2 regions of the Heyndrickxia sp. FSL K6-6286 genome follow, and region 2 is predicted to be linked to the other one. Evidence: predicted binding sites of a transcription regulator. Region 2 holds the regulator's gene; the other holds the start of a gene.
What was found. The regulator NrdR, encoded in region 2, represses ribonucleotide reductase genes. The targets are predictions, from matches to a motif close to AACACNATATATNGTGTT.

Region 1: MHI39_RS09770 (vitamin B12-dependent ribonucleotide reductase) is a predicted target of NrdR. The motif match lies at 8,453-8,470, and genes of this name have one in related genera.

Annotation. Positions count from the first base shown of each region.
Region 1 covers NZ_CP152029.1:1,932,756-1,944,750, forward strand. The annotation lists gene MHI39_RS09735 (YqzE family protein) at 1-11, shown strand, start outside; gene MHI39_RS09740 (YqhG family protein) at 634-1,440, opposite strand; gene MHI39_RS09745 (SNF2-related protein) at 1,409-3,115, opposite strand; glycine riboswitch at 3,400-3,494, shown strand; gene gcvT (glycine cleavage system aminomethyltransferase GcvT) at 3,719-4,825, shown strand; gene gcvPA (aminomethyl-transferring glycine dehydrogenase subunit GcvPA) at 4,842-6,191, shown strand; gene gcvPB (aminomethyl-transferring glycine dehydrogenase subunit GcvPB) at 6,184-7,641, shown strand; gene MHI39_RS09765 (rhodanese-like domain-containing protein) at 7,770-8,150, opposite strand; gene MHI39_RS09770 (vitamin B12-dependent ribonucleotide reductase) at 8,579-11,140, shown strand; gene MHI39_RS09775 (hypothetical protein) at 11,502-11,780, opposite strand; gene MHI39_RS09780 (hypothetical protein) at 11,785-11,995, shown strand, end outside.
Region 2 covers NZ_CP152029.1:1,683,228-1,695,222, forward strand. The annotation lists gene ytaF (sporulation membrane protein YtaF) at 1-35, shown strand, start outside; gene coaE (dephospho-CoA kinase) at 49-651, shown strand; gene MHI39_RS08485 (glyceraldehyde-3-phosphate dehydrogenase) at 836-1,867, shown strand; gene speD (adenosylmethionine decarboxylase) at 2,094-2,471, shown strand; gene nrdR (transcriptional regulator NrdR) at 2,593-3,048, shown strand; gene MHI39_RS08500 (replication initiation and membrane attachment family protein) at 3,131-4,528, shown strand; gene dnaI (primosomal protein DnaI) at 4,536-5,471, shown strand; gene MHI39_RS08510 (putative sporulation protein YtxC) at 5,564-6,412, shown strand; T-box leader at 6,486-6,714, shown strand; gene thrS (threonine--tRNA ligase) at 6,892-8,817, shown strand; ribosomal protein L20 leader region at 9,036-9,173, shown strand; gene infC (translation initiation factor IF-3) at 9,328-9,828, shown strand; gene rpmI (50S ribosomal protein L35) at 9,851-10,051, shown strand; gene rplT (50S ribosomal protein L20) at 10,080-10,439, shown strand; gene MHI39_RS08535 (DUF1294 domain-containing protein) at 10,507-10,773, shown strand; gene MHI39_RS08540 (VTT domain-containing protein) at 10,854-11,423, shown strand; gene MHI39_RS08545 (hypothetical protein) at 11,441-11,833, opposite strand.

The DNA of each region.
Region 1 (11,995 bases), 250 kb from region 2:
AAAGGAAATAGGAGAGTAATCTCTCCTATTTTTTTTTATGCTCTTTTCTCAAATCTTGTTGCTACTTAGAGAATGTTTTAACTAATAAAAATAGGTTGAAGACAGCCAAATCCTTCATTAAGAAAAGAGCTACAAACGTTAAAAGAATGCTGTCCTATTATTAGGTGTAAAAGCCGGCAGTAGAGCTTTTACAGACGCAACAAATAATCTTATATGTATATTAGGCACTTTTCTCAAACCTGTTGCTATTCAGAGAATTTTTTAACTAATTAAAAATACGTTGAAGACAGCCAAATCCTTTATTCTACTGAGAAAAGAGCTGAAAACTTAGAAAGAATGCTGTCCTATTATTAGGTGTAAAAGCCGGCAGTAGGGCTTTTACAGACGCAACAAATAATCTTATATGTATATTAGGCACTTTTCTCAAACCTGTTGCTATTTAGAGAATGTTTAACTAATAATATAATGGGTTGAGACCAGCAAGTCCTTCATACGAACAGACTTTATTATAAAGATTCTACACTACGGCTTACAATGAAGATTGTTGATTACTTCAATTTAATCCACAATGGAAATGATTAAAGTCGTGAATTGTTTGAGTGCTATGGCGATGCTTAGGTGTTCCCTCACTTGTTAGTTCTCTTCATATATATGATTATCCATCAAATAAAACAGTCCACCATTGATAATTTCAATTGTAATGAAAGGTTCATATTGATGTTTTAACGCTTCTTTTTCTGTTAAATAAGCTTCCGGTTTTTCTTCGATGTCTTCATAAAAATGATCTAATAAAGATAAATCCTCATTCCAACGCTGTTTTGCTTCTTCTGCCCATGAATGATCTTCCTTCATAATTTCCTGTCTTAAAAAATTTTCAATTCTAGTTACACCACTTGTAGGCATAATAATTGGTGTTAAGGTAAAACTAAAATCTGGAATTTTAGGGGATAGCACTTTCTTTGTCAGTTTTTCATGAAATTGTTCGATGAGTATACCGTTAATAAGGTTTAAACCAAATGACCGGAAAACATCACGTTTCCGATCACATTGATAAGAAATTTTTATATTCATTCCTAGCCATGGATATAAAGGTGTTTGTTGCTTGGGCATAGTTTGAGAGATTTCATATAATCGAATATATTTTGCAAAATTCTTCGTCGATTGAAAAATTTGATGAAGACGAGGAGAACCAAAATGAATGACCTCGCCTTTGATTTGATCAGGAGCTTTTTCTTGATCAGTAATCAGAGTTAATTTCATTGGGTTAGGGATTCCACCTGTTTTCTCTAAATAATGCCAGTAAAAAGGACGATTCATTAATTCTTTATCAAGTTCCTTTGTTAACTGAACGGTTAAGTAACCAGCTTCACTTTCAATAATCTCACACTCGTTTGCTTCAAAATATTGACTAAGATATTGATGAATTTCCTGCTGCTGCACCGAAATTACCTCCTTCTTTTTCTTTTATACTTTCGGCAAACTGTATCATTTCTGTTAAATTATCCATTTTAATTTTCATTTCTCCTTCAGTTCGTGAGTTCTGAAAGATGTCTTGCAAATGATTTTCTAATTTTCCAAACTCCAACCTTGTTAAAATGTCATCTAATTCTCCAATTACACGTTCAAATAAATTTATTTTTTCATAAAGAAGTTTAAGAATGTGATCTTCGACCGTATTTTTCGTAGCTAAATTATAAATATGAACATCTTCTTGTTGACCTAGACGATGTACACGTCCAATTCGTTGTTCTAATCTCATTGGATTCCAAGGTAAATCAAAATTAATCATATGATGGCAGAACTGTAGGTTAATTCCTTCCCCACCAGCCTCGGTTGCAATTAAAACCTGTGCATGTTTTTGGAATAATTCTCTCATCCAGTCCTTCTTCCCACGTTTAAATCCGCCGCGAAACGGAACAGAGCTAATTCCATGTTGCTTTAAAAACCATTGCAAATAAAGCTGTGTAGCTCGATATTCAGTGAAAATAATGACTTTATCATTTATATTTTTTATTAATTCTAAAGTTTTCTCAGCTTTTGAATTTTGTTTAACGGCTTCAATTTTTTTAAATAAAAGTGAAATCTGTTCTGTAAAAAGAGGCGATGGATTTTCGTATTTTTTCAACATGTTTTTTAATGTATAGTAGACAGATTCCCTGCTACTGCATGCTTCGCGTTGTAAAGTCATCATAGAAAAACCGCCTGGGCCATATGCTTGATCATTAGTTTTCAATAGTTGGATGGAATCATATAAATCTCTTTCCTCTTTAGAAAAATCAATTAAAATAGTTTTAACATGACGTTTAGTCCACTCAATCCCTGTATCTATTCTACGATTGCGGATCATTACTTTATTAACTAGTTCTTTTAAACGTTCTTCATCCTTTGTCGACCTTTCACCACTTTTATATTTTTCAAAAAAGTTCGTTTGACTACCAAGATGACCAGGTTTTAAAAGTGATACTAAATGAAAAATCTCATCAATACGATTTTGGATTGGAGTCGCTGTTAGCAAAAGACAGAACTTTTTTTTGAGATTTTGCACAAATTCATAGTTTTTTGTTTTATGATTTTTTAATTTATGCGCCTCATCAATAATGACTAAATCATAACTTTGCTCGTAAATTTTTTCCCGATGTGGAGATCGTTTTGCGGTATCGATGGAAGAAATCACGCAATCACATTGATCCCAAACATAGCTTTTTTTCTGAGCAACTGCTGGAATATAGAATTTTGTGTTCAATTCAAACGCCCATTGAGAGACTAAAGAGGCGGGAACAAGGATCAACACTTTTTTTACAAGACGCCGGATCATGAGTTCTTTTAAAATTAATCCGGCTTCAATTGTTTTTCCTAATCCAACCTCATCTGCCAAAATGGCTTTGCCATTCATATTTTCAACAACTTGTTTTGCAACTTCTAGCTGGTGTGGCAAAGGTTTTAAGTTTGCTAAGTGTTTTGTGCATTGTAATCCTTCAAACTCAGGTATAATTTGTTGTTTTTCCATCTGGATTGCTAAATCATATAATTGCCAATTTCCCCAGGGACCATCCTTTACGAATCGATCTGCTAAACCCTTACTCCATGAGTGATCAAAATTTATTTTTATTGACATAAAACCACCTCATCATTCAGTCCGATATAGATATACATGAATAATAGACGAATAAAAAAATAATTTATAAAAGAAATGTTCGTATTTTAGTGTTATAAATAAAATGTATGCCTTTTCTTGCAAGAATTCTTTTGTAAAAGGTGTATTTTTTGTTCGAAAATGCTAGAAAAATGATTGCTGAAAATAATGAATAATGATAGGATGGATATAGCTTGAAAAGGATTTAAAAATGAATAAAAAGCTTATTTTAGTAGTATATCCATTTTTCAATTAAATATAGGCGAATGATTACAGGGGGAGAGATCGCTTAAGTGCGACGCCGAAGGAGCAAATAATAAATAATTATGAATCTCTCAGGCAAAAAGACTCTTGTATGACGCAACTCTGGAGAGTGCTTTCTATTTAGGAGCCACCAAAGGGGAAATCCTTTTCATATGTTTCAAAGCAATCGTATCGGAACAAATGTGAAGGTAAACTTTCAGGTGCCAGGACAGAGACTAATTTAAAAATTGGTTTTCTCTGTCCTTTTTTATGTCTAAATCTTTGAAATTAATTGAAAGTGGAAGAATGCCAAATTTAATTATATTGATAGGGGGATCATCAATGTCAGAATTAAAGAGAACACCATTATATGATGTATATAAAGAATATGGTGGCAAAACAATTGATTTTGGTGGATGGGAATTGCCAGTACAATTTTCGAGTATTAAAGAAGAACATGAAGCAGTTCGTACGAAAGCTGGTTTATTTGATGTATCCCATATGGGTGAAATAACGGTTAAAGGAAAAGACAGTACAGCATTTTTACAAAAAGTCATGACAAATGATATTTCAAAGATTGCCATTCATGGTGCACAGTATAATGCCATGTGCAATGCAAATGGTGGTACTGTTGATGATCTATTAGTTTATAAGTATTCAGATGAACATTACCTCCTTGTAGTGAATGCCAGCAATATTGAAAAAGATTTTAACTGGCTAAAGGAACACGTGGAAGGTGATGTCGCTTTAGAAAATATTTCTTCAAGCATTGGTCAAATTGCTATTCAAGGTCCCCTTGCAGAAACGATTCTACAATCGATTGTGAATGACATGAATTTGGCCGATATTAAATTTTTTAAATTTAATCCTGAAGTGAGTATTAAAGGGATAACAGCATTAGTTTCTCGTACAGGGTATACGGGTGAAGATGGCTTTGAAATTTATTGTCGTGCAGAGGATACCATTTCATTATGGAAGGAACTATTAGCTGCCGGAAAGGAAGAAGGGCTACTTCCTTGTGGCTTAGGAGCTAGGGACACTCTTCGTTTTGAAGCAACCTTGCCATTATATGGTCAAGAATTAACTGCGGAAATCAGTCCCCTTGAAGCTGGGATTGGATTTGCTGTGAAAACGACTAAGAACGCTGACTTTATTGGAAAGTCCGTATTAAAAGAACAAAAGGAAAAAGGTTTAACTAGAAAAATCATAGGAATTGAAATGATTGATCGTGGAATTCCACGTCATGGATATAAAATCTTCTCAGGAGCCGAAGAAATTGGCTGGGTAACAACAGGAACACAGTCCCCTACATTGAAGAAAAATATTGGTTTAGGTCTTGTTGATATTCAATTTACAGAACTAGATCAAGAGATCGATATTGAAATTCGTAATAAACGTTTAAAAGCAAAAGTAATACAAACACCATTTTATAAACGACCTAAAAAATAGGATGGGAGAGAGATATATGACAAAGCATCGTTATCTACCGATGACAGAGCAGGATAAGAAAGAAATGCTTCAAACAATAGGGGTTGACTCTGTTGATGAGTTATTCAGTGATATACCAGAAAAAGTCCGTTTTAATGGATTATATAACATAAAAGAAGCAAAATCTGAAAGCTCCTTACTTAAAGAATTAAGTCAAATGGCAGCAAAAAATATGGATGTAAAGCAAAATATTTCATTTTTAGGTGCTGGTGTTTATGATCACTATATACCAACGATTGTTGATCATGTCATAAGTAGATCTGAATTTTATACGGCGTATACGCCATATCAACCGGAAATTTCTCAAGGTGAATTACAAGCAATATTTGAATTTCAGACCATGATATGTGAATTAACAGGTATGGATGTAGCAAATTCATCTATGTATGATGGAGGAACAGCGTTAGCCGAAGCAGCAATGCTCAGCTGTGGCCAAACACGTAGAAAAAAAGTCCTTATTTCTGAAACTGTTCACCCGGAATCACGTGAAGTCTTAAAAACATATGCAAAAGGTCAGTATATTGATGTGGTTGAAATTCCACATGAAAATGGTGTGACAGATATAAAGGCATTAGAAAGAGAAATTAATGAAGATGTAGCAGCAGTGATTTTACAATACCCTAACTTCTTTGGAAGAATTGAACCATTAAAAGAATTCGAGCCTATAGTCCATCAACACAAAGGTTTATTTATTGTTTCGAGTAACCCTCTAGCATTGGGTGCTATTACCCCTCCAGGAAAGTTTGGTGCAGATATTGTCGTCGGCGATGCGCAAGTGTTTGGCATTCCACAAAGCTTTGGAGGTCCACATTGTGGGTACTTTGCAGTTACTAATAAATTAATGAGAAAGGTGCCAGGACGATTAGTTGGAGAAACAGTTGATGAAAATGGGAAAAGAGGCTATGTATTAACTCTTCAAGCCCGTGAACAGCATATTCGCCGAGATAAAGCAACATCTAATATATGCTCTAACCAAGCATTGAACGCATTAGCAGCTTCAGTAGCCATGACAGCCCTTGGAAGAAAAGGTGTGAAAGAAATGGCGGTTCAAAATATCCAAAAAGCCTGTTATGCGAAAAAAGCATTTTCTCAAAATGGTTTTGAACTTGTATTGGATGGACCAAGCTTTAATGAGTTTGTCGTGAAATTAAATAAGCCTGTTAAAGAAGTAAATAAACAATTACTTGCAAAAGGAATTATTGGTGGGTATGACTTAAGCAAAGATTATCCGAAAATGGTTAATCATATGTTGATTGCTGTTACTGAGTTACGTACAAAAGAGGAAATTGATCAATTTATTAAAGAATTGAGGGATAGCCATGAATAAGGTGGATCAACCATTAATTTTTGAACTCACAAAACCTGGCCGAATCGGTTATAGTCTTCCTGAACTTGATGTTCCTAATATTGACATTAGTGAATATTTTTCAGCTGAATATATTCGTGATGAGGAGCCCAATCTACCAGAAGTATCTGAATTAGATATTATGCGTCATTATACTGCTTTATCAAAGAAAAATCATGGTGTAGATTCTGGGTTCTATCCTCTCGGTTCATGTACGATGAAATATAACCCTAAAATAAATGAATCTGTTGCTCGTTTTCCAGGATTTGCTCATATTCATCCACTCCAAGATGAAGACACAGTTCAAGGTGCATTAGAATTAATGTATGATCTTCAAGAGCATCTTATTGAAATAACTGGTATGGATGAAGTCACTTTACAGCCTGCAGCTGGAGCGCACGGGGAATGGACGGGATTAATGATGATCCGTGCTTATCATGAAGCAAATGGTGATGTAAATCGAACGAAAGTGATTGTACCAGATTCTGCTCATGGAACCAATCCGGCATCAGCTACAGTAGCAGGTCTTGAAACGATTACTGTAAAGTCTAATGAGAATGGATTAGTAGATTTAGAGGATTTACGAAAATTAGTTGGTCCTGATACAGCTGCATTAATGTTAACCAACCCAAATACTCTTGGGTTATTTGAGGAAAATATTTTAGAGATGGCTGAAATTGTTCACGGTGCTGGTGGAAAATTATACTATGATGGGGCAAATTTAAATGCTGTCCTTTCGAAAGCACGTCCTGGCGACATGGGATTTGATGTTGTTCATTTAAATCTGCATAAAACCTTCACTGGACCACATGGTGGTGGTGGACCAGGTTCAGGTCCGGTAGGTGTGAAAAAGGATTTAATTCCATTCCTACCTAAACCAGTATTGGTTAAGGAAGGCGATCGATATACATTTGAATATAATCGTCCACAATCAATCGGTCGTGTAAAGCCATACTATGGAAATTTTGGCATTAATGTTCGAGCATATACATATATCCGAACAATGGGACCTGATGGACTAAAAGCAGTAACAGAAAATGCAGTAATCAATGCCAATTATATGATGAGAAGATTAGCAGAATACTATGATCTTCCGTATGATCGTCACTGTAAGCATGAATTTGTTCTTAGTGGGAAGCGCCAAAAGAAATTGGGGGTACGTACATTAGATATTGCCAAGCGTCTTTTAGATTTTGGTTACCATCCACCAACTATTTACTTCCCATTAAATGTTGAGGAATGTATGATGATTGAGCCTACAGAGACAGAATCGAAGGAAACCTTGGATGCTTTTATTGATGCAATGATTCAGATTGCGAAAGAAACAGAAGAAAATCCTGAGATTGTGCAAGAAGCTCCACATACTACAGTCGTAAAACGTTTAGATGAAACCTTAGCTGCCCGTAAACCAGTTTTAAGATATGTAAAATAATATAAAATAAAGGCTTTTTTCTATAACTTTGCTGCCTGTAGTTGGGTTTTTACAAAAGCAACAAACTATATGAAAATAGCCAAAATAAAAGACCTCTTTTTTAATGAAGAGGTCTTTTTACTTATAAGTTATTTAGATTTTATTTTTCCAGTCCATTTTTTAAATCCGCCTTGTAATTGATAGAGCTCACGATAGCCTTTTTTATAAAGCATTTGGGCAGCTCGTCCACTACGCATTCCGCTTTGGCAATATAAATAAACGGGCTTATCTGGACGGATTTCTTTCATTCTCATTTTTAATTGGGAAAGAGGGATATTTCTTGAACCTAGTATATGTCCTCCATCAAACTCATTTGCTTCCCGTACATCAATTAATTGCGCTTTCCTATAACCTGCTTTGAACTCTTCTTCACTTAAAGTTTTTACCGCTTTCTTTTGGGAAAAATAATTAAAAAGAGTGTATGCAATTAAGGCTATGATTACAATAATAAGAAAATATAAACTTCCCACTAGTCTTTCTCCTTTCTACGAGGTAACACTATCTTCTATTATATTCATCAATAGACTTGGAATCAAAACTTTTTCATATAAAAATTTTTTATTTTCATTTTTTATGTGTTCAGAGTAGATATCATCGGGGTTTGTACAGGGATAATATTATGCAACCAGTAAAATTGATTGAAAATGTTCCTTTTTAATACTAAAACACATTTTTTCTCCTTTTTTCTACTTATTTTATTTGTTTCATGATTTGACAAAAAAGAACAATGTTAAACACTTGCGCAATATATAGTATTTGTGGTAGTGGTTCAGATACTATATATTGTATTTTGTTGTTGATTTTCAATGGTTGGTTATGGTAACTTTATTAAGGAGAAAACAACGAGAATAAAAACTTGTAGGAGTAAAATGATAGAAAGATAGAGGGAGTTGTCTATATGTCTGTTGCGTTAACAAGTGAATTGAAAATTAACGAGGAACAATTAAATAAAGCGATTAAATTGTTTCCTCAAGTACATCCAGTGACCCCTGATATGCGCATTACCCATAAAGGTGTTTCACGTTTAGTAATGATTGATCGTTATTCATTTAAAGATACGGAAAAGATCACATTAGCAGAGGGAGACTTCGTTGTCCTGACGATTAAAGAAGATCCAAAATTTCCTGCACGTGGTTTAGGGTTTATCAAACATATTAATTGGGAACAGAAAACTGCTGATGTACAAGTGGACGAAGAATATCGCAGTGCTTTAGATGATCCGAAAGAAATGGAATCTGGATTAATAACAAGACCACTAGATATTATCGAAAAACCATTAGAAGTGTTTTATGAGCAAATTGCTAAAAGGAACGCAACAGGCTTAGCTTCAGTAGAAAAAACAGAAGAAAAACGTCAAGAGTGGTTTGAAAAGTTTTATCAAGAGCTAGTAAACTTAAATTTTGTACCTGCTGGACGGGTTTTGTATGGTGCAGGGGCAGATACTGAAGTTACTTATTTTAATTGTTATGTTATGCCTTTTGTTCCTGATTCTCGAGAAGGTATATCTGAACACCGTAAGCAAGTTATGGAGATTATGAGTCGTGGTGGCGGTGTGGGAACAAACGGATCGACTTTACGCCCAAGAAACACATTAGCAAAAGGGGTCAATGGTAAATCCTCAGGTTCAGTTTCATGGCTTGATGATATTGCAAAGCTCACTCATCTTGTAGAACAAGGTGGATCAAGAAGAGGCGCTCAAATGATTATGTTGTCCTCATGGCATCCTGATATTGTTGAGTTTATCATTTCAAAGATGCAGAACCCGAGAATCCTACGATTTTTAATAGAAAACACAAAGGATGAATCGATTAAAAAACATGCGAAGGACAAGCTGAAATTCACCCCTTTAACAGAGCAAGAAAAGGCGATGTATCAAGGGATTATTAATTATAAGACAATCCCTGGATTAGGTGGTTTTAGCGAAAGCATCATTAAAGAAGCGGAAGATAAATTACGTGAAGGCGGAACATACACGGTCCATAATCCGGAATTTTTAACTGGTGCGAATATATCCGTTTGCTTAACGAAAGACTTTATGGATGCAGTTGAAAATAATGAGGATTATGATTTACGCTTCCCGGATGTTGAAAATTATAGTGCCGAAGAAATGGAACTCTACAATACGAAATGGCAAGAAATCGGCGATGTTCGCGAATGGGAAAAGCTTGGTCATAAAGTGAGAACCTATCGCAAAATTAAAGCAGAGGAACTTTGGAACTTAATCAATATATGTGCTACTTACTCAGCTGAACCAGGGATCTTCTTTATCGATAATGCGAATGACATGACAAATGCCAAAAGTTATGGACAAAAAGTAGTAGCGACAAATCCATGTGGTGAGCAGCCACTTGCTCCATATTCTGTCTGTAATTTAGCAGCCGTCAATTTAGCTGAGATGGCGAACAAAGAAACAAAGACAGTTAATTTTGATAAATTAAAGCGTACCGTTGAAATAGGTGTACGCCTTCAAGACAACGTGATTAATGCAACACCTTATTTTCTTGAACAAAATAAAAAACAAGCATTAGGTGAACGTCGTGTAGGACTTGGTGTTATGGGCTTAGCAGACTTATTGATCTATTGTGAAAAGGAATATGGTTCAGAAGCAGGGAATCAACTAGTAGATCAAGTAATGGAGACGATTGCAACGACTGCTTACCGTACATCAATTGAGCTAGCAAAGGAAAAAGGTAGCTTCCCATTTTTACAAGGAGAAACTACTGAAGAAACGAATCAATTACGTGAAGCATTTATTCATACAGGATTCATGAAGAAAATGCCTGAAGATATTCGACAATCGATCTTAAAACATGGAATTAGGAATTCCCATTTATTAACTGTCGCACCTACTGGATCTACTGGTACTATGATTGGTTGTTCAACTGGCCTTGAACCTTATTTCTCATTTACGTATTATCGGAGTGGACGTCTTGGAAAATTTATTGAAGTAAAAGCAGAAATTGTTCAAGAATATTTAACAAAAAATCCAGATGTAAACCCTGAGCAATTACCTGAATGGTTTGTTACTGCGATGGAGTTAGCCCCAGAAGCACATGCTGATGTACAATGCATCATTCAGAGATGGATTGATAGTTCAATCTCAAAAACGGTTAATGCACCGCGTGGCTATGCCGTTGACCAGGTTCAGAAGGTGTATGAGCGTTTATATAAAGGTGGAGCCAAAGGTGGAACGGTATATGTAGATGGAAGCAGAGACTCCCAAGTATTAACATTAAAAGCTGAAGAAAATCAAGTAGATGATGGAATGACATTGGATCGCTCCAATGATAAACAAAACGTTGTGCTGGTAGATACAATTCAAGACTTAAGATCAACAAGTGTAACGATTGGTTCTGAAATTGGCAATACATGTCCGGTATGTCGTAAAGGAACAGTCAAGGAAATCGGTGGTTGTAATACATGTGATAATTGTAATGCACAATTAAAATGTGGATTATAAGTAAGTTGAAAGAGATGAAATGTAGCTTTGAAATAAAAGTCACGAAGCTATTGCCTTAAAAATCATTTCTCTAGGGCTTGTGTTATTAAGCAAAATCAGACAAAAGATTGTGATTCAATTTACTTAAAGTAACGGAGCTGGTTAGCTGAATAAGAGGTTAAAAGCAATGAGAAGAAAAAGTAAACTCATTTTAAGTCAATTAAACTGATTGAAAACAATGTTTTTGTCACATATTGTTTAGAAATTCATTATGTTTTCAAGCGAGCTATAGGAATGTGTGTTTAGCTCGCTTGAATGCTTACTTAATGGAATTTCATAGTAAATATTAAATTGGTGCTTGGATCAACGTTAAAAACAAAATCTATACGTTTCCTTCTTCCAAATCAAATGGGGCATCACAAGAATATATATCACTGAAAAATCCCATATAAGGAATGTCGTCCTCTAAGCATTTTACAAGATACATAAACGCCTCGTCACACATTGGATCGTTTTCATTATTTTTCATTACCTCAAACGTGTCTACGATATTTTCCATAATAGCTGTGTTAATAAATAATGGTAATTTATTTAGCATATGATCAGCAATTTCGGTTTCGGACCTATATCCGTCAAGAGCTATATTAAAGTAATCATCCATAACGTTGGATTATACATATGTCAGTGATTATGTTCCTAAAGAATTTAGAAATCTTGTAAAATGTTTCTTTGATGATGCTAGACTTATTGAGGAATACTGGAGAATGGTTCGAATTGATACATATCGGATTAGAAATATTTGGTTAGATGACGAAGAAATTTTACATACGGCTATTCATTCATTTAAGCAAATGATTAACAAGTTAAAGAAAGGAA
Region 2 (11,995 bases):
TATTACTAATATTAATCGGAGTATTTAAATTTTAGTGAGGTTATAAATATGGCAAAGATTATAGGACTAACCGGTGGTATTGCGAGTGGAAAAAGTACAGTTTCTAACTTATTAAGAAGAAAAGGCTTTGCTATTGTGGATGCAGATATTGCTGCTAGAAAAGTTGTTGAAATTGGTAAGGATGCCTATAAACAAATAGTTGAAGCTTTTGGTCCAGAGATTTTACAACAAGATCAGAATCTGGACAGAAAAAAACTAGGAACCATTGTTTTTCATGATGAAGAAAAACGGCTAATGCTAAATCAAATTGTTCATCCCGCTGTTAGAGAATACATGCAAAAAGAAAAAGAAACAGCTCTTAAACAGGGGAAAGAGACGGTTATTATGGACATTCCATTATTGTTTGAAAGTAACCTCGGTTACATGGTAGATCAAACGATCCTTGTCTATGTTGAGCAATCCATCCAATTACAAAGACTGATGGATAGAAATCAATTCACGGAGGCAGAGGCGATGGCAAGAATTCAATCACAAATGCCACTTGAAGAAAAAATTGAGAAATCTGATGCTGTAATTAATAATAATGGAACGATTGATGAGACAGAACAACAATTAAATGAAATCATTACAAAATGGTTCCTTAAACCTTAAATTTATAAGGTAAATAGAATAACACAAATAAGGGAGATTCCTATAAATATTAGGAATCTCCCTATTTTTATTTGGAATTTATAAATAGAAACATATTTGTACTTACATAATTCGATTAATGTGTTATACTATTTTTAGAAAATCCACTTAATGAGTATAACTTTAATATTGGAGGCTAACATTGATGAAAACAAGAATAGCAATTAATGGATTTGGTCGAATTGGACGAATGGTATTCCGAAAAGCGATATTAGAGAATGAATTAGATATAGTAGCGATCAATGCAAGTTATCCTGCAGAAAGCTTAGCACATTTAATTAAGTATGATACAACACATGGGAAATTTGAGGCAGATATTCTGTCAACTGAAGAAGCATTAATTGTTAATGGACATCGCATTAAACTCCTAAATCAACGGAATCCAGGAGAACTTCCGTGGAAAGATATGAATATAGATATTGTAATTGAGGCAACTGGTAAATTTAATTCACGAGAAAAGGCTGAACTTCATTTACAAGCCGGTGCCAAAAAAGTGATCTTAACTGCCCCTGGGAAAAATGAAGATGTAACTATTGTCATGGGAGTAAATGAAAGCGCATTAAAAATTGATGAACATGACATTATTTCAAATGCATCATGTACAACAAACTGCTTAGCACCAGTCGCCAAAGTATTAAATGAGCAATTTGGCATTGAAAACGGATTAATGACTACTGTCCATGCCTATACGAATGACCAAAATAATATAGATAATCCGCATAAAGATTTACGTCGTGCCCGTGCATGTGCGCAATCCATTATACCTACAACAACAGGTGCTGCTAAAGCGTTAGCCCTCGTTCTACCAGAACTGAAGGGGAAGCTTCACGGAATGGCTTTAAGGGTACCAACTCCAAATGTATCCTTAGTTGATTTAGTTGTAGATTTGAAGAAAGAAGTAACAGTTGAAGAGGTAAATGAGGCGTTTATGACAGCTGCCTCAGGCTCCTTGCATGGAATCCTAGAATTTACGACAGAGCCACTAGTATCAGTTGATTTTAATACGAATCCACATTCAACTATTATTGATGGTTTATCGACCATAGTGATGGATGGACGGAAAGTGAAAGTTCTTGCATGGTATGATAATGAGTGGGGATATTCCTGTCGAGTTGTAGATTTAACTAAATTTGTTGCCAAAGAAATGAATACAAAGTCAAAAGTAAACATAGGATAAAATATATGAGCTTGCTATCCATGGATAGCAAGCTTTTTTTATCATTCTATTGCAAAAAGAATTTAAACAAAGTATACTATTTTTCGTGAAGTTAAAAATTTAATATTTGTGGCTACTTAAAGGGTTAGGACCTCTTTGGACTAACTTTCCCCCGTGGTAGTTACATTTGTGCTTTTCACAATGTTTTTTAACCGCAAAAATATTAAGTTTGAAGGGGGAACGATCAATGGAAACTATGGGTCGTCATGTAATTTCTGAATTATGGGGTTGCGATTTTGAAAAGTTAAACAATATGGATTTTATTGAAAAAACGTTTGTTGATGCAGCATTAAAATCTGGTGCTGAAATTCGCGAGGTGGCTTTTCATAAATTTGCTCCACAAGGTGTGAGCGGTGTAGTTATTATTTCTGAGTCACATTTAACTATTCACAGCTTTCCTGAACATGGATATGCTAGTATTGATGTTTACACATGCGGGAATTTAGATCCAAATATTGCCGCAGATTATATAGCAGAAAGTTTACATGCTGAAAAGAGGGAAACGATTGAATTACCTCGTGGCATGGGAGCCGTACAAATTAGCAAAGAACAAGTAAATGTATGAAAAAATAATATAAAAAAAGAGCAACGAGGTGTATAGACATACACCTCGTTTTTTTTCTTGTGATTTTCACAAGTTTTCTATATCATGAAGATATTAATGATCTTTGAACGGAGTTGATCATATGAAATGTCCGTCATGCTCACATAATGGAACTCGCGTAGTTGATTCACGCCCTATTGATGAAGGCCGCTCTATACGGAGAAGAAGAGAATGCGAAATATGTAACTATCGTTTTACAACATTCGAAAAGGTCGAAGAATCTCCTCTTATCGTCGTGAAAAAGGAAGGGGTACGCGAGGAGTTTAGTCGTGATAAAATATTACGAGGTTTAATAAAAGCTTGTGAAAAAAGACCTGTGGCTCTTGCGGAATTAGAAAAAATAACGTTAGATATAGAGCAGCACTTAAGAAATCAAGGATATTCTGAGGTTAACTCGGAGTTAATTGGTGAACTGGTTATGGACAAGTTAGCAAAAGTAGATGAGGTTGCATATGTCCGGTTTGCTTCGGTTTATAGGCAGTTTAAGGATATCAATGTTTTTCTTGAGGAATTGAAAGAACTAATAAAAAAAGATTAGCAAATGGAGGGTGACCCAACTAATGAGTGTTTTACACTTAGGGTCACCTTTTCAAATCAATGTGTTTTGAGGAAGTGTAGACATGAATCAGATGTGGAATGAGGTACAGCCTGTTGATCGGTACCAGGTAACTTCAAATGGAATCCTACATGACTATGATCGGAAGGTCATCTCGTTTCTTTATCAACCATTAATTGGAACTAATTGTTATAGCTTGTATTCGACTCTTTGGAATGAAATTGAAATCAATAGGATATGGTCAGATGATTGGACACATTATCATTTAATGAATTTTTTAGGATTAAATTTGAGAGAAATTTATGAAGCCCGTTTAAAGCTTGAGGGAATCGGACTATTGAAAACATATATGAAAAAAGATGGGGAAGAACGAGGTTTTATTTATGAGCTCCAGCCACCCTTATCCCCTGAACAATTTTTTACGGATGGGATGTTAAATGTTTTTTTATATAGACAATTAGGGCATAGTCATTTTCAACGGATGAAAAAGTTTTTCTCGGACCATGTGATTGACAGAGATTCACATAAAGAAATTACTCGATCATTTCAGGATGTATTTACTACGAATAATGATCCTTTTATCCAGGATATGGATGCTCAAAACGCAAGTCTTATTGAAAACAATAGTCAGTATATCTCAAGAAATGAAACGAGTAAGATACAAATAGAAGTAGCGAATTTTGATTTTGAATTATTGTTTGCTGGATTAAATGAATACCTAATTCCAAGGAAAGCTATCACTCGTCAAGTGAAGGAAGCAATATCCAACCTTGCATTCTTATATAGTATTAACGCGATTGAGATGAAAAGTTTATTACTGAGTTCATTAAATGCAGAACAGGAAATTGATATTAATGATTTGAGAAAAGCAGCGAGAGATTGGTATCAACTGGAACATGCAGATGGGGTCCCGCAATTAGTTGACCGAATTCAACCGGGATTGCAACGTCAAGCTGGTGTAAATGATACAATGACACAGGAAGAACAATTAGTCCATTATTTGGAAACAACCTCGCCGCGTCAATTATTAATTGATATTTCGGACGGTGCAGAACCTTCCAAAGGCGACCTTGTTGCAATCGAAGAGATAATGTTTCAACAGCAGCTTCCTCCAGGAGTTGTCAATGTACTAATTCATTATGTTATGCTTAAGACAGATATGAAACTCACTAAAAATTATATAGAAAAAATAGCCTCTCATTGGGCAAGAAAAAAAGTCAAGACGGTGAAAGAGGCAATGGATCTTGCAAAAAATGAGCACCGACAGTATCAGCAATGGGCTAAAAACAAGGATCAAAAAACACAAAGAAAACAACCGATTCGCAAAGAAAAATTACCTGATTGGTTTAATGAAGAAAATAATCAGACCGAAGAAAAAAATCAACTGAAAGAGAAAGAGTCGATGGAGGAAAAGCGCCGAAGATTAGAATCAATTCAAAATCAATATAAAAATCGGAGGTGAAGTATAGATGGAAAATATAAATGATACATTAAAGAGATTTACTATGAATAGTCGTTTTCAACAACAAATGAATGATATAAAAAGAGAAGTGATCAATCACCCGGATATACGTGAGTTTCTTAGAAAGCACCAAGATGAGATTACTACATCAATGATTGAAAAAAGTTTAATGAAGCTATATGAGTATAAGGATCAATCAAAGGACTGTAGGGACTGTCCTAGTTTAGATTCTTGTGTAAATATGATGAAAGGTTTTGAACCAGAAATTATTTTGCGAAGAGACTCGATTGATCTCCACTATCGTCCATGTAAAAAGAAACGAATAGCTGACGAAAGAAAGAAATCAAGAGAATTAATTCAAAGCATTTATGTACCAAAGGAAATATTACAAGCTTCATTTGGTGATTTTTCATTGGAATCGGATGGACGGTTAACGGCATATGAGTATGCAGAGCGATTTGCTCGAGAATATGAACTAGGTAAAAAAATGAAGGGGCTCTATCTTTTTGGGAAATTTGGTGTTGGGAAATCCTATTTATTAGGGGCGATTGCTAATCATTTAGCTGAAAATAAACAAATTTCCTCCTTGATTGTTTATGTGCCAGAGTTTTTCCGAGAAATGAAGCAATCATTAAGTGATCATTCTACAAATGAAAAACTAGAGGTTGTAAAAAAAGCCCCTCTATTAATGCTAGATGATATTGGTGCAGAAGTAATGACAAGTTGGACACGTGACGAAATATTAGGATCGATCATGCAATTTCGTATGCAAGAAAACTTACCTACCTTTTTTTCATCCAATTTTGATTATGGGGAACTACAACATCATCTTACTTATTCTCAAAGAGGAGAAGAAGAAAAAATAAAAGCTGCCCGAATCATGGAAAGAATTAAATACTTATCGATTCCAATACGTGTAGATGGACCGAATATGCGACACTAGTCTAGATACATTTAAGTAACTACTACTTCTAAATTGTCCAAGCATCCCATATATATATATCATGGATGATTCCATGTAGAGGGGGGATATGCTTGGATTTTGTTTTTAAAGAATTATCTGATGCAATTTGGCTACATGAATATTTTATCAAGAAAAATCAAACGATAACATTTTATGAAACAGCTTTCCAAAATCAAAAGCAATATATTTTAACGATTGATAATCATAAGGTTTCAATCCAAGAAATACAATCTGGATTTATTCAATTTATTCTAATAAAAAAACGAATGGATTGGGCTCGAGATATTCTCAAAGAATATTTTTATTATAAAGAGGAGTCCGAACAAGATAATATTTTGGACATTGTAACGGAAATGTTTGATGGGGAACGTCCAGAACTTATGAAAATGGTTAGTGTAATGAATGATGAAGTGATGATACGAGAGGCAATTCTCTCTTTATTTGATGATCATAAATCGATTTCTTTTGACTCATTAATCAAGTTTCGCTTAAAAAAATATTTTGAACAATTGATTCAATATGTTGAAATGGCGATAGATGAATATAAAATGGAACAAGAGTATCAAGTATTTATTCAAATGTTAAGAGATTATTTGGCTAATCGTAAGGCATGTATGGACACTGTTCGAATTTATTTTGGTGAGTATGGGAAGTTTTATAGTAAAGAATATCAGGAATTATCAAAAGAGCAGATTTCAGAAATGATTGATAGAAGATTAATTACGAATCATCCAATCTATATTGATTCTGTTACAATTGCTCCTTTACTGTCCATTGCGCCCAAAAATATATATTTATATGCTGATTCAGCAGATAATGGATTGATCCGAACCATTCAAAATATTTTTGAAGAAAGGGTTATCCTTTTAGAGAAAGAACAATTTTGGAAAGAAAAAAACAGGTATCCTATTAATCACTAAAAAATTTATTGACACACCTCTTGATTTTCTCGGGTGAACCATCTATAATTACGTACATATTCAATCAAAATAGTTAAATGTATTGATGAGGACAAGAGTATTCCTTTACGGTTCCCAGAGAGGAAAGAAATGGTGAAAGCTTTCCAACACGAATTGAGTACTTACCACCTCTAAACTTCAACTGCGAACGTTTAAACTATTAGTAGTTGACGGACACATTCCGTTATAATGATCCGAAGTCATATCATCATGTTGATATGAAAACTTAGGGTGGAACCACGTGTATATAACTCGTCCCTTTCATAGGGAACGAGTTTTTTTATTTTTGGGCTCTTTAAAAAGTTTTGTAGCAGGTGATTATAATGAATGCTATTGATTACAACTAAAAAATGTAGTAAAAACGCAAAAAGAGTCTACATAATATAATCTGCTGTCGTACCAAATAAGGTACTCACGCATTAATGAAGGAGTGGTACAGAATGTCAGAAGTGATTAAAATGACTTTTCCAGATGGTGCTGTAAAGGAATTTCCTAATGGAACAACTACTGAAGATATTGCAGCATCTATTAGTCCTGGATTAAAGAAAAAAGCAATTGCAGGGAAAGTGAATGAAAAATTAATTGATCTTCGTACGCCAATTACGTTTGATGGATCTATTGAAATCGTTACACCCGACCATAAAGATGCATTAGAGGTACTACGTCATAGTACAGCTCATTTAATGGCACAAGCTGTTCGGAGAATTTTCGGAAATGTGAAATTAGGGGTAGGGCCAGTTATCGAAGGTGGATTTTATTATGATATGGACCTTGAAGTATCTATCACACCTGAGGATTTACCGAAAATAGAAAAAGAAATGAAGAAAATTATTAGCGAAAATCTTGAAATCATACGTAAGGAAGTTTCTCGTGATGAAGCAAAAGAACTTTTTGCTGGTGATGAATATAAGCAAGAACTCATTGATGCAATTCCTGCTGATGAAAAAGTAACGATTTACGAACAAGGTGAATTCTTTGATCTATGTCGTGGAGTACATGTTCCTTCTACAGGTAAAATTAAAGAATTTAAATTATTAAGCATTGCGGGAGCATATTGGCGCGGCAATAGCGATAATAAAATGCTACAACGTGTATATGGAACAGCCTTCTTTAAAAAAGAGGACTTAGAACAGCATTTGAAATTTCTAGAAGAAGCGAAGGAAAGAGATCATCGTAAAATCGGGAAGGAATTAAATTTATTTACAACTTCCCAAAAAGTGGGACAAGGTCTTCCAATGTGGCTACCAAAGGGAGCAACAATCCGTCGTATTGTTGAGCGTTATATTGTCGATAAGGAAGAACGTCTTGGCTATAATCATGTGTATACACCAATTATGGGTAGTGTTGATTTATATAAAACAAGTGGACACTGGGATCATTACCAAGAAGATATGTTCCCTGTAATGGAGATGGATAATGAACAATTAGTTCTTCGTCCAATGAACTGTCCGCACCATATGATGATTTATAAAAATGGCATTCATAGTTATCGAGAATTGCCAATTCGAATTGCTGAGCTAGGTACAATGCACCGTTATGAAATGTCAGGTGCACTTTCAGGATTACAACGTGTTCGCGGAATGACTTTGAATGATGCACATATATTTGTACGTCCTGATCAAATAAAAGAGGAATTCCAACGTGTAGTTGAATTAATCATTGCCGTCTACAAAGATTTTGATATCACTGACTATTCCTTCCGTTTATCCTATCGTGATCCGGAAGATAAAGAAAAGTACTTTGATGATGATGAGATGTGGAATAAAGCACAAAGTATGTTAAAAGAAGCGATGGATGGATTAGGTCTTGAATACTTTGAAGCAGATGGCGAAGCAGCTTTCTATGGTCCAAAATTAGATGTTCAAGTTCGTACAGCATTAGGAAAAGACGAAACTCTTTCTACAGTTCAACTTGATTTCTTATTACCTGAACGCTTTGATTTAACTTATGTAGGTGAAGATGGGAAACCGCATCGTCCAGTGGTTATCCACCGTGGAGTTGTATCGACAATGGAACGCTTTGTCGCTTATTTAATCGAGGAATACAAAGGTGCATTCCCTACTTGGTTAGCTCCTGTACAAGCTGTAGTTATCCCAGTATCACCGGAAGTTCATATTGATTATGCGAAACAAGTCGAGGAAAAACTTCGCGCTGAAGGATTTAGGGTTGAATTAGACTCACGGGATGAAAAAATTGGTTATAAAATTCGTGAGCATCAAATGCAAAAAATTCCATACATGCTTGTCGTTGGAGATAATGAGGTAAGCGACAATGCCGTTAATGTACGTAAGTATGGCGAACAAAAATCTGAAACAGTATCTTTTGAACAATTTGTCGCAGATTTAAAAAAGGAAGTTGTAAAATAAAAAAAGTCTAGTGTTAGTTATGCACTGGAGCTCGTCAAAGTTGGACTGACTTTGGTAGTGCATGCTATATTTTCTTATCTTTAAAAAAACTATTGCAGATTAGTTGGGATTTTGCTAATATAGATGATGTTGCAAAAAGAAATTCTAATGATTAAAAGCCATTTGACATCAAATTATGATGTATGATATATTATCTAAGGTAAATTGAATATTTATTTGAGGAAAAGAAGAAGCACCCGCTTCTCGCCTGATTGACGCAAGTTTGCAGTTGGCAGGTTTCGAAATTCATCACATTCTAACTATTCATGCGAATGTAAAGTGCGGGTCCTTTTTACGGCCTGCACTTTTCTTGTTTATGAAACCTATGTTAACGATAAAAATTGTGTTCAAATGAGATCAGGCAGGAATTCTTAACCCAAATCATGTATTCGACTAAAGTTGCTTTATGCGATCAGAAAATCTGATCCCCGCAAAAAACCTTGGAGGTGGCTAATTATTAGCAAAGATATGATGGTTAATGATGGCATTCGTGCCCGAGAAGTTCGTCTTATTGGTCAAAATGGCGAACAGCTAGGTGTTAAATCTCGAAATGAAGCAATAGAGATCGCATCACGAGTGAATCTTGATCTTGTTCTTGTTGCTCCAAATGCAAAACCGCCAGTAGCCAAAATTATGGACTATGGTAAATATCGATTTGAACAACAAAAGAAAGAAAAAGAAGCACGTAAAAACCAAAAAGTCATCAATTTAAAAGAGGTTCGTTTGAGCCCTACGATTGATGAACATGACTTCAATACTAAGCTTCGCAATGCACGTAAGTTTCTTGAAAAGGGCGATAAAGTAAAAGCTTCTATTCGTTTCAAAGGTCGTGCCATTACACATAAAGAAATTGGTCAAAAAGTTCTTGATCGTTTTGCAAATGAATGTGATGACCTTGGAACAATAGAATCTAAGCCAAAAATGGACGGTCGTAGTATGTTCTTAGTATTAGCACCAAAAACTGAAAAGTAATGTCTGAAGGAGGAAATATCCTATGCCAAAAATGAAAACTCACCGCGGCTCAGCAAAGCGTTTCAAAAGAACAGGTTCTGGCAAACTAAAACGTTCTCATGCTTACAGAAGCCATTTATTTGCAAATAAAGTAACGAAACAAAAACGTAAACTTCGTAAAGCAACACTTGTATCAAAAGGTGATTTTAAACGTATTCGTCATATGCTTGACAATCTTAAGTAATGAGCGATTTATATAGGAGGGAAATAATATGCCACGTGTAAAAGGCGGAATTGTTAGCCGCAGACGTCGTAAAAAAGTTCTTAAATTAGCAAAAGGTTATTTTGGTTCAAAACATACATTATATAAAACTGCCAATGAGCAAGTAATGAAATCTTATATGTATGCTTACCGTGACCGTCGTCAGAAAAAACGCGACTTCCGTAAGCTTTGGATTACTCGTATTAATGCAGCTGCACGTATGAACGGTCTTTCTTACAGCCGTTTAATGCATGGATTAAAGCTTGCTGGTATCGAAGTAAACCGTAAAATGCTTGCTGATTTAGCTATTCATGATGAAAAAGCATTTACAGAACTTGCAAACCAAGCAAAATCTCAATTTGCAAAATAATTTTTTTAGAATTTAGTCATCCTTGTTTTGAATGAGGGTGACTTTTCTTATTTATGAGGGATGAAAAATGTTAAAAGGACTATTAATAAGCTACTGCTTTATTGTAAATGTTATTGGATTTATCGTTATGGGTAGGGATAAAAAATTAGCCAAAGCACATAAATGGAGAATTCAAGAAAAAACTCTTTGGGGATTGGCCGTCATTGGTGGAGCCATTGGAATGACAATCGCCATGAATGTATTTCATCATAAAACAAGGCATCTTCTATTTAAAGTGGGTTTTCCATTCCTTGCAATTATTGATCTTGTTATTTTTATAATTCTCTTAAGATAGTCATAACCATTGATTTTATTAAATATGTTTAAATAGAGTACAACATCTTGAGTAAATCAACAGTGGTGGGGTGAAATCAGATGGATGAGAGATTATTAATGCTATTCTCTTTTGTGGAGGGTAGCATCGTATTGGCACCCTTTATGTTTATTCTATTTCATTTACTTCGGCAGTTTTTATTTATCCCTGTAGCAGTGGTTTGCATGGCTGGGGGAATATTATTTGGCAGTATGCTAGGAATTATATACTCTTTAATTGGATTATTACTTTTGTCTGCTATGTTTTATGCTTGCATTAAGAGAATGCCAAAAACATATGAAAAGCTATTGAAAATAAAATTAAAATGTTTTGGTCATCACGCAAAATTAACTACAGGACAAATTGCAGTTTTACGACTAATACCATTCTTTCATTATCATTTATTAAATATTTGTTTACTTGAAAGACAGCCAGACTTTAGAGGCTACTTAAAGGGCTCTGTTCTTTCAAATATCCCACTAGTCGTTTTTTATACCGTATTTGGTCAATTTATCTCACGCTTTACCCCTACAATTATTATCATCATTCTCTTTGCATTATCCATCCTATTTTTTATTTTACGAGAAAAAGTGGTCGTAATTAAATGGAGGGAATTTTTTCCTGAAGCATAAAAAAACTGCTGAGCCTATCAGCAGTTTTTGTTTTTTGTTACAAGTTCTTTAATTGGACTTTTCCAATCAATAGTAGCATTAGGATACCTTAGAGTAATTTCCTTTTCTAAAAAAAGAAAGTCTTGATAGGTTAAACCGTTTAATGCATTTACATTATGAGGCCATACAAAAATTGAAATAACCTCAAAGGATTGGTCTGTTGTTCCTAAATACTTTTCTCCCTCAAATAGGACGCCATTGTAAGTAATGAGAAAGTTTTTTCGAATATTTTCTGAGTCATCAAAAAAGAAATACCGTTTTTCTTCATGTGCTAACTCCAATTTCCGCTTTGGATTAAAAAGATATTTTATCATTTTAACGATAAGGTAAAGGATTAAAAAGAAAATTGCTAGTCTTACGAACCAAAGCATGGTTTTAGCCTCCAATATTGTGATCTTTTCAATGCATACGATTAAGTTTCAAAAAGGATTCATTTTTTTAATATTTTTTTATGAAATTTAATTTTTGTATTTTTTTGATTATATCTATTATAATAATAGCTGTACATATACACTATTATTGGAGGTCAGACA